Regions from separate parts of the Gemmatirosa kalamazoonensis genome, predicted to be linked through region 1. Evidence: riboswitches for the same ligand, from Rfam matches in the RefSeq annotation. Region 1 holds a riboswitch; the other holds the start of a gene.
The links. Region 1 has a riboswitch for S-adenosylmethionine ahead of metX (homoserine O-succinyltransferase MetX). Riboswitches for the same ligand answer to the same signal wherever they lie in the genome.
Positions count from the first base shown of each region.

Region 2: it holds a riboswitch for S-adenosylmethionine, as region 1 does, so the genes downstream of both, J421_RS05495 (phosphoadenylyl-sulfate reductase) here and metX (homoserine O-succinyltransferase MetX) in region 1, are expected to answer to the same signal.

Region 1 is NZ_CP007129.1:436,006-439,405, reverse strand. Features, by position in the region: gene metB (cystathionine gamma-synthase) at 1-356, opposite strand, end outside; gene metX (homoserine O-succinyltransferase MetX) at 353-1,285, opposite strand; SAM riboswitch at 1,471-1,547, opposite strand; gene J421_RS24850 (GxxExxY protein) at 1,753-2,148, opposite strand; gene J421_RS24845 (LysR family transcriptional regulator) at 2,233-3,144, opposite strand; gene J421_RS24840 (ABC transporter ATP-binding protein) at 3,216-3,400, shown strand, end outside.
Region 2 is NZ_CP007128.1:1,239,002-1,242,401, reverse strand. Features, by position in the region: gene J421_RS05500 (nitrite/sulfite reductase) at 1-496, opposite strand, end outside; gene J421_RS05495 (phosphoadenylyl-sulfate reductase) at 493-1,200, opposite strand; SAM riboswitch at 1,451-1,521, opposite strand; gene J421_RS05490 (NHL repeat-containing protein) at 1,662-2,738, opposite strand; gene J421_RS05485 (c-type cytochrome) at 2,828-3,328, opposite strand.

The DNA.
Region 1 (3,400 bases):
CGTGCGAGCGCGTTCAGCAGGCGGTGCGTGCCGCCGTAGCAGTCGTGCGCGGCGAGCACCAGATCGCCCGGCGCGAGCAGCTGCAGCACGAGCGTGACCGCGGACATCCCCGTGCTCGTGACGACGCCCGCCGTGCCGCCCTCGAGCTCCGCGAGCGCGTCGGCGAGCTGCGTGCGCGTGGGGTTGCCGCTGCGCGTGTAGTCGTACTCGCGCTTCCCCCCGAGGCCGTCGAACGCGAACGTCGACGAGAGATGGATCGGCGGCACCACGGCGCCGTGCTGCGTGTCCGAGGCGATGCCGGCGCGGACGGCGCGGGTCGCGGTCGCCTGCTGACGGATCGTGCGGTCGACGCTCATGCGAAGCTCCGGGTACACAGGGCGGTGGCGAGGATGCGGCCGATCGCGGCCGGTTCGGTGAGGAACGCGTCGTGGCCGTTGCGCGACGCGAGATCGACGAGCGTGTTCGGCGCGCCTAACAGCATGGACAGCTCGGCCATCTGCTCGCGCGGCACGATGGCGTCGCCCTCCGCGGCGACGAGCGTCGTCGGCACGCGCACCGCGGCGGGATCCACGCGGTGCAGGTCGGCGGAGAGCGAGAGCGCGAGGAAGCGCTCCGGGCGCCACGCGGCGGCGAACTTCCGGCCGTGGTGCAGGATGTACCGCTCGACGGGGAACGTCGCGTCGGCGCCGTCGATCGTGTCGGGGCGCGAGTCGAACCGCTCGGCGAACTCGCGCGCGCCGCGATACGTCGTCATCGCCAGCGCGCGCGCGAGGGCGAGCGCGTCGTGCGCGCGACCGGTCTCGATGCCGAGCTCCACGACGCGCCGCTGCACGGTGCGCAGCGCGGTGGACAGCGGATGCGCCTCGTGCGGCGCGCTCACGACGACGAGCCGCTCGACGCGCTCCGGGTAGCGCTCGGCGAACGCGAGCGCCACCATGCCGCCGTACGACGCGCCGATCACGGCGTGCACGCGCTCGACCTCGACGGCGTCGAGCGCCGCGACGAGCGCGTCGGCCTGGTCGTACGTGGTGACGATGCGCGCCGGCCGACCGTCGTCGCCGCGGCCGCCGTCGAGCCAGTCGATGCCGAGCACGCGCAGGCGCGTGGTGTCGAGCGCGCGGCCGCGTCCGACGACGGGGTCCCACCACCCCGGCGCGGGATCGGCCGCCGTGGCGCCCGCGTGCGCGTTCGCGGAGATGCCGCCGAGCGCAACGACCACCGGCGCACCGGCCGGGCCGACGAGCTCGTAGTTAGGCACCCCTGTCGCGCGCTCCACTGTCAGCATCGCACCCTCCAAACGAAGACCCCCGGGCCGACGAGGTCCGGGGGTCGCTGCTGGAGGGGCCGCCGGACCACCGTCCTCCCGGGGGAGGACGAGCCGCCAGCGACCTGCTTTCTGCTGGAGTCGGTGGCCGAGCCCCCCGCGCCGCGGTGGGTCCTGGCTACCAACGACAAACGCCCGGGCGGAGATGGCCGCCGGGCGCGTCGCGTTTTAGCACCTTGTTTTACGTGGCGGCAATAGGCGGCAAATCACCACGGGCGTTCAGTTGTGTCTGGGATGCTAGTGGTGGGGCGGGTCGGCGTCAAGCGGGGGACGGCGATGCGAGCGCCTCTGCGCCGGGGCGTCGCTCCCTGGACTGCAGAGCTCCTCGTGGTTCGGACGCGGATCACGCGGATCGCGCGGATAGGCTTCAGTCGCGAGCCTATCCGCGTGATCCGCGGCATCCGCGTCTCCTATTTCGGCGTCGTGCGTCACGAGGAGCGTCGCACGCGCTCGCAGACGACGCGGTGATGCTTCGCCTCCGGCCCGAAGTGCAGCAGGAGCCCGACGAGCAGATCGGTCGCTCGCAGGTAATTGAGCAGCTGTCGCGACGCGAACGGCGACAGGTGCTGCGTCGACTTGACCTCGACCACGATCTTGTGATCGACGATCACGTCCATCCTCAGTCGCGCGATCACTCGGCCTTTGTAGCTCACCGACACCGACTGCTCGCGCTCGACGAGATGGCCGCGGTCGCGCAGCTCGAGCGTGAGCGCTTCCACGTACACCTGCTCGAGGAAGCCGTAGCCGAGCGTGTTGTACACCTCGAAGAAGGCGCCGATGACGGAGTACGTGAGGTCGCGCTCGATGAGATCGTGTCGGCTCATGGCGCAACTTCGATGGCCGGCATCCTTCCACGACATCATTCCGACGCCGGCGCACCTCTCACGACGCGACGGGTGCCGTCGAGCTCAGGAGTCCGCGCGCCACGGGACGGGCGTCAGCGCCTCTCGCAAGTACTCCACGAACCGCGTCGCCCGCGCCGAGCGTCCGCGTCGCGGGCCCACGAACGCGATGACGTCCGCCGAGGGGAGACGCCAACCGGGGAGCAGGCGCGCGAGTCGGCCCGCGCGCAGGTCGGCGGCCACGGACCACTCGGAGCGCACGATGATCCCGCGTCCCGCGACGGCCCACTCGCGCACGACCTCGCCGTCGTTCGTCGCGAGTCGCGGCTCCACGCGTACCGACTCGGCCGCGCCGTCGTCGCGCGCGAAGCGCCACATCGTCACGTCCTCGTCGTTCTCGCGGAGCGCGATGCACGCGAAGTCGCGCAGGTCGGCGGGCGCGTCGGGCACGCCGTATCGCGCGACGAACGACGGCGATGCGCAGAGGATGCGGTCGTTCGGCGCGAGGCGGGTCGCCACGAGCGACGAGTCGCGCAGCTCGCCGATGTGCACGGCGACGTCCCACGACGTCTCGGCCACGCGTCCCATGCGGTCGGAGAGCACGAGGTCGAGCGTCACCTCGGCGTGGTCGGCGAAGAAGCGACCCGCCGCCGGCGCGACGTGGGCGCGGCCGAAGCCGAGCGGGGCGAGCACCCGCAGGTGGCCCGCCACCACGCCGCGGCGCGCGGCGAGCGTCTCGGTGAGGCTCGCGAGGTCGTCGGCGATCTCCTGACCGCGCGCGGCGAGCAGCTCTCCCTCGGCCGTCAGGGTCACCCGCCGCCCGCTCCGCTCGACGAGCCGGACGCCGAGTCGGCGCTCGAGATCCTGGAGGCGCTGGGTCACCGCGGGCGGCGTGACGCCGAGCGCCCGGGCGGCCGCGGCGAGCGACTCGGCGCGGGCGATGCCGGCAAAGAAGTGAAGGTCGGAGGACGTCAGCATTAAGTCGGAGATTAACACGACAGTTACCGGACGGGCGAATCCCGGCGCCGGCCGGGGCCGTTGGCCAGGACATGCTGATCATCCAGGGCATCACGAAGACGTACCCGAACGGGGTGCAGGCGCTGCGCGGCGTGGACCTCACCATCGGCCGCGGGCTGTTCGGCCTCCTGGGCCCGAACGGCGCCGGGAAGTCGACGCTCATGCGCACGCTCGCCACGCTGCAGGCGCCCGACGCCGGCACCGTCTCGCTCGACGG
Region 2 (3,400 bases), on a different replicon from region 1:
GCTCCTCGTGGTCCACGCCGGCGAGCGGGCAGCCGGTGACGGTGCGCGTGTTGTCGCCGCACGCGCCCTGGCTCGTCCACCCGACGCTCGACAACGCATCCCACACGGTCGGGATGTCCTCGATGCGCAGCCAGTGGAGCTGGAAGTTCTGCCGGTTCGTGATGTCGATGGCGCCGCGCGCGTAGCGGTCGGCGAGGTCGGCGATCGTGCGCACCATCGCCGACGTGAGCAGCCCGTTCGGCGTGCGCACGCGCATCATGAAGAACGGCTGCTCCTCGCCGCGCGTGCCCCGCCCGTCGCCCTGCGTGTACAGCCCCCACGCGCGGAAGCGCACGCCGAGGTCCTCGACCGGGATCGACGCGAAGCCCTCCCGTGCGTAGCGGCGGATGTCGTCCATGATCGACCACGGCGCCTTCTCGCGCTTGATGCGCTCGACGCGCTGTGCCGCGGTCTCCTTCCGGTCGTCGGTCGCGGTATCGTCCGTGACGTCGGTCATGGCCTGGCCTCCGTTAGGCTCGTGGTGGCTGGCGCAGACGCGCGCGCCGTGAACGTGTGCAGCCCACACTCCGTCTTCGCCCGGCCGCTCCAGCGCCCCGCGCGCTCGCCCTCGCCGGCGTGCGTGCGCCGCGTGCACGGCCAGCAGCCGAGGCTCGTGTAGCCGCGGTCGAGCAGCGGGTGGTACGGGATCTCGTGCTCGACGATGTAGCGCCACACCGTCGCGCGGTCCCAGTGCGCGAGCGGGTGCACCTTGAGCAGCGGGCGCCCGTCGACCTCGTGCTGCTCGACGACCTCCACGTCGCGGCGCGACTCGCCCTGGTCGCGTCGGATCGCGCTCACCCACGCATCGTAGTCGCCGAGCGCGCGCGCCATCGGATCGACCTTGCGGATCGTGCAGCAGCGGTCGGGGTCCGTCTCGTACAGCGGCCCCGGATCTTCCGCGGGTCGCACGTCGACCACGTGCAGCCCGTAGCGTTCGGCGAACCGCTGCCGGAACGCGTACGTCTCCTCGAACAGCAGGCCGGTGTCGAGGAAGATCACTGGCACGGTCTGGTCGATGCGGCTCAGCAGGTGCGCGAGCACGACACCGGGTCCGCCGAAGCTGATCGTCATCGCCACGCGGCCGCGGAACGTCTCGACCGCCCACGCGAGGATCGCCGCGGGATGCAGGTGTCGCAGGGTGTCGGCGTCGTGCATGGTCATGGGACGCCTCCGTGAGAAAACAGAACGGCCGCTCTGGGCGAGCGGCCGGGGAAGGGATCGCGTCTGTGGCGAATCGCGTCATCGACATCGACGCGTCGTCCCCGGCCGTCCGCGCGCGCGCGCGCGCATTCGCACCCGCATTCGCACGCGCATGCGCATTCGTTCCGCTTCCGGGTCGTGAGCGTGCGAGCGTGCATGTGGTAAGGCGCGAAATGGTGGTCGCGGAGGACAAAAAAGCCCGGCGGTGGCCGCCGGGCTGATCGCGTTTTAGCAGTTCTTTAACGTGGCTGCAATAGGCGGCAAATGACCACGGGTGTTCGGTTGTCTCCGCGACGATAACGGTCGCGCCGCGCGTGCGTCAAGTGCCGAGTGACGGACGTCGTTCGTACAAACGTCGCACGATTCGCCGTACTCTGCCTTGCGAAACGCGCATCGTTAGGCACCTCGTGCGGCGCGTCCCGTCACGGGATCCGCTCGTACCGCTTCAGCGCGCGCGGCCCCACTTCCGCGCCGTAGATCACGCCGCGCGCGTCCACCGCCACGCCCTCCGCCGCGCTCGTGCTCGGGGGGTTCGTCGCGGGGTCGGGGATGAGCGCCGTCACCGCGCCCGTGCGCGCCGACCCGATGCGGATGCCGCGCTTCCACGCGCCGTGCGCCGGCGCCACCGAGCCCGACTCGGAGTCCGCGACGTAGATCGTGTCGCGCGCGTCGATCCAGATCCCGCTCGGCCGCCCGAACTGATACCACGTGTCGAGCAGCGCGCCGTCCTGGTCGAAGATCAGGATGCGGTCGTTGCCGCGGTCGCCGACGAACAGCCGCCCGCGCGAGTCCATCGCCAGCGCGTGCGGCTGGTCCATCTCGTTAGACGCCTTGCCGAACGTGCCCCACGTCTTCACCAGCGTGCCGGCGCGGTCGAACTTCAGCACCCGGGCGACGGATCCGGGCTGCGACGAATGCCCCTCCGACACGAACACGGAGCCGTCGGGCGCCACGAGCACGTCGTTCGGCTGCCAGAAGTACCCCGGCGCCCGCGCGCCGCCGGCGGCGCCTAACGTGCGGAGCAGCCGGCCGTCGGGCGCGAACTCGAAGACCTGGTGGCCGCGCGGCGGCGCCGCGGAGTCCTTCGTCACCGGCGTCACCGGCGCGTTGCGGCCGCCCGTGCACGCGCAGTCGGTCACCCACACGTTGCCGTCGCGGTCGACGTGGATGCCGTGCGGCGCGACGAGCAGTCCCGCGCCGAACGCGCGCACGAGCGTCCCCGTGGAATCGAACAGCAGCACCGACGGCAGCGCCGACCCCGCGCAGCTGTTCGCGCCGCACCGTTCCGCGACCCACACGCTCCGTCCGTCGCGGTCGATGTCCACGGCGCTCGTCGACCCCCACGTCCGCCCGGCCGGCATCCGCGCCCACCCCTCCACGGTGCGGTAGGGGTTCGGCAGGTCGTTCGTCGGCGCCACGCCCGGCTGCGCGCCCAACGAGGCGACCGTCGCCAGCGACAGGACGGCCGCACGCGGAGCTGCGGAGAACGCGGAGCACACCGACGACGCTCGCCGTTCTCCGCGCGCTCCGCGGCTCCGCATGAGACCGAAGCTCTCGGCGGCTCCGCGTGCGATCCGACGCGCGATCCTCATGGCGTCCTCGGCGTCACGGCGATCCGCAGCCCACGGAGCGCCACGCTGTCCGGCGCCAGCGGGGCCGCGCCCGCCGGCACGCGACTCCGCTGCAGGAGGTACGCGATCACGTCCACGTACTGTGAGTCGCTGAGGCTTCCGGGCTTGTCCTGCGGCATGGTGTTGCGAAGGGTGGTGTAGAGCGTGGACACGCGCGCCTCGTTCCACGCCACCGCGAACGCGTCGCCGTCGAGCTGCCCCGGCGGGTGGCAGCGCGCGCACGTCGCCTTGTAGACCTGCGCCCCGCGCGCCGCCTGGTCGGCCGAGTAGCTCGCCGGCGGCAGCGACGTCGTGGAGGCGGGCACCGCGCGGGCGCCGTGCGTCGAGAGCACCGGGTGCGCGAGCCCCGCCACCCGCGCGCCTAACGGCTCGCGCACGTCGGGCGTGTCGCGGCGGCACGCGGCGATCAGGACGAGCGGCACGAGCGCGAGCAGGGAACGCTTCGTGGCTTCGGTCACCCGTGTCACGGCGCCTCGTTCATGAGAGCTCCTCGTGTGGGGTAGCGGATCGACGCATCGACGGTTCCATGA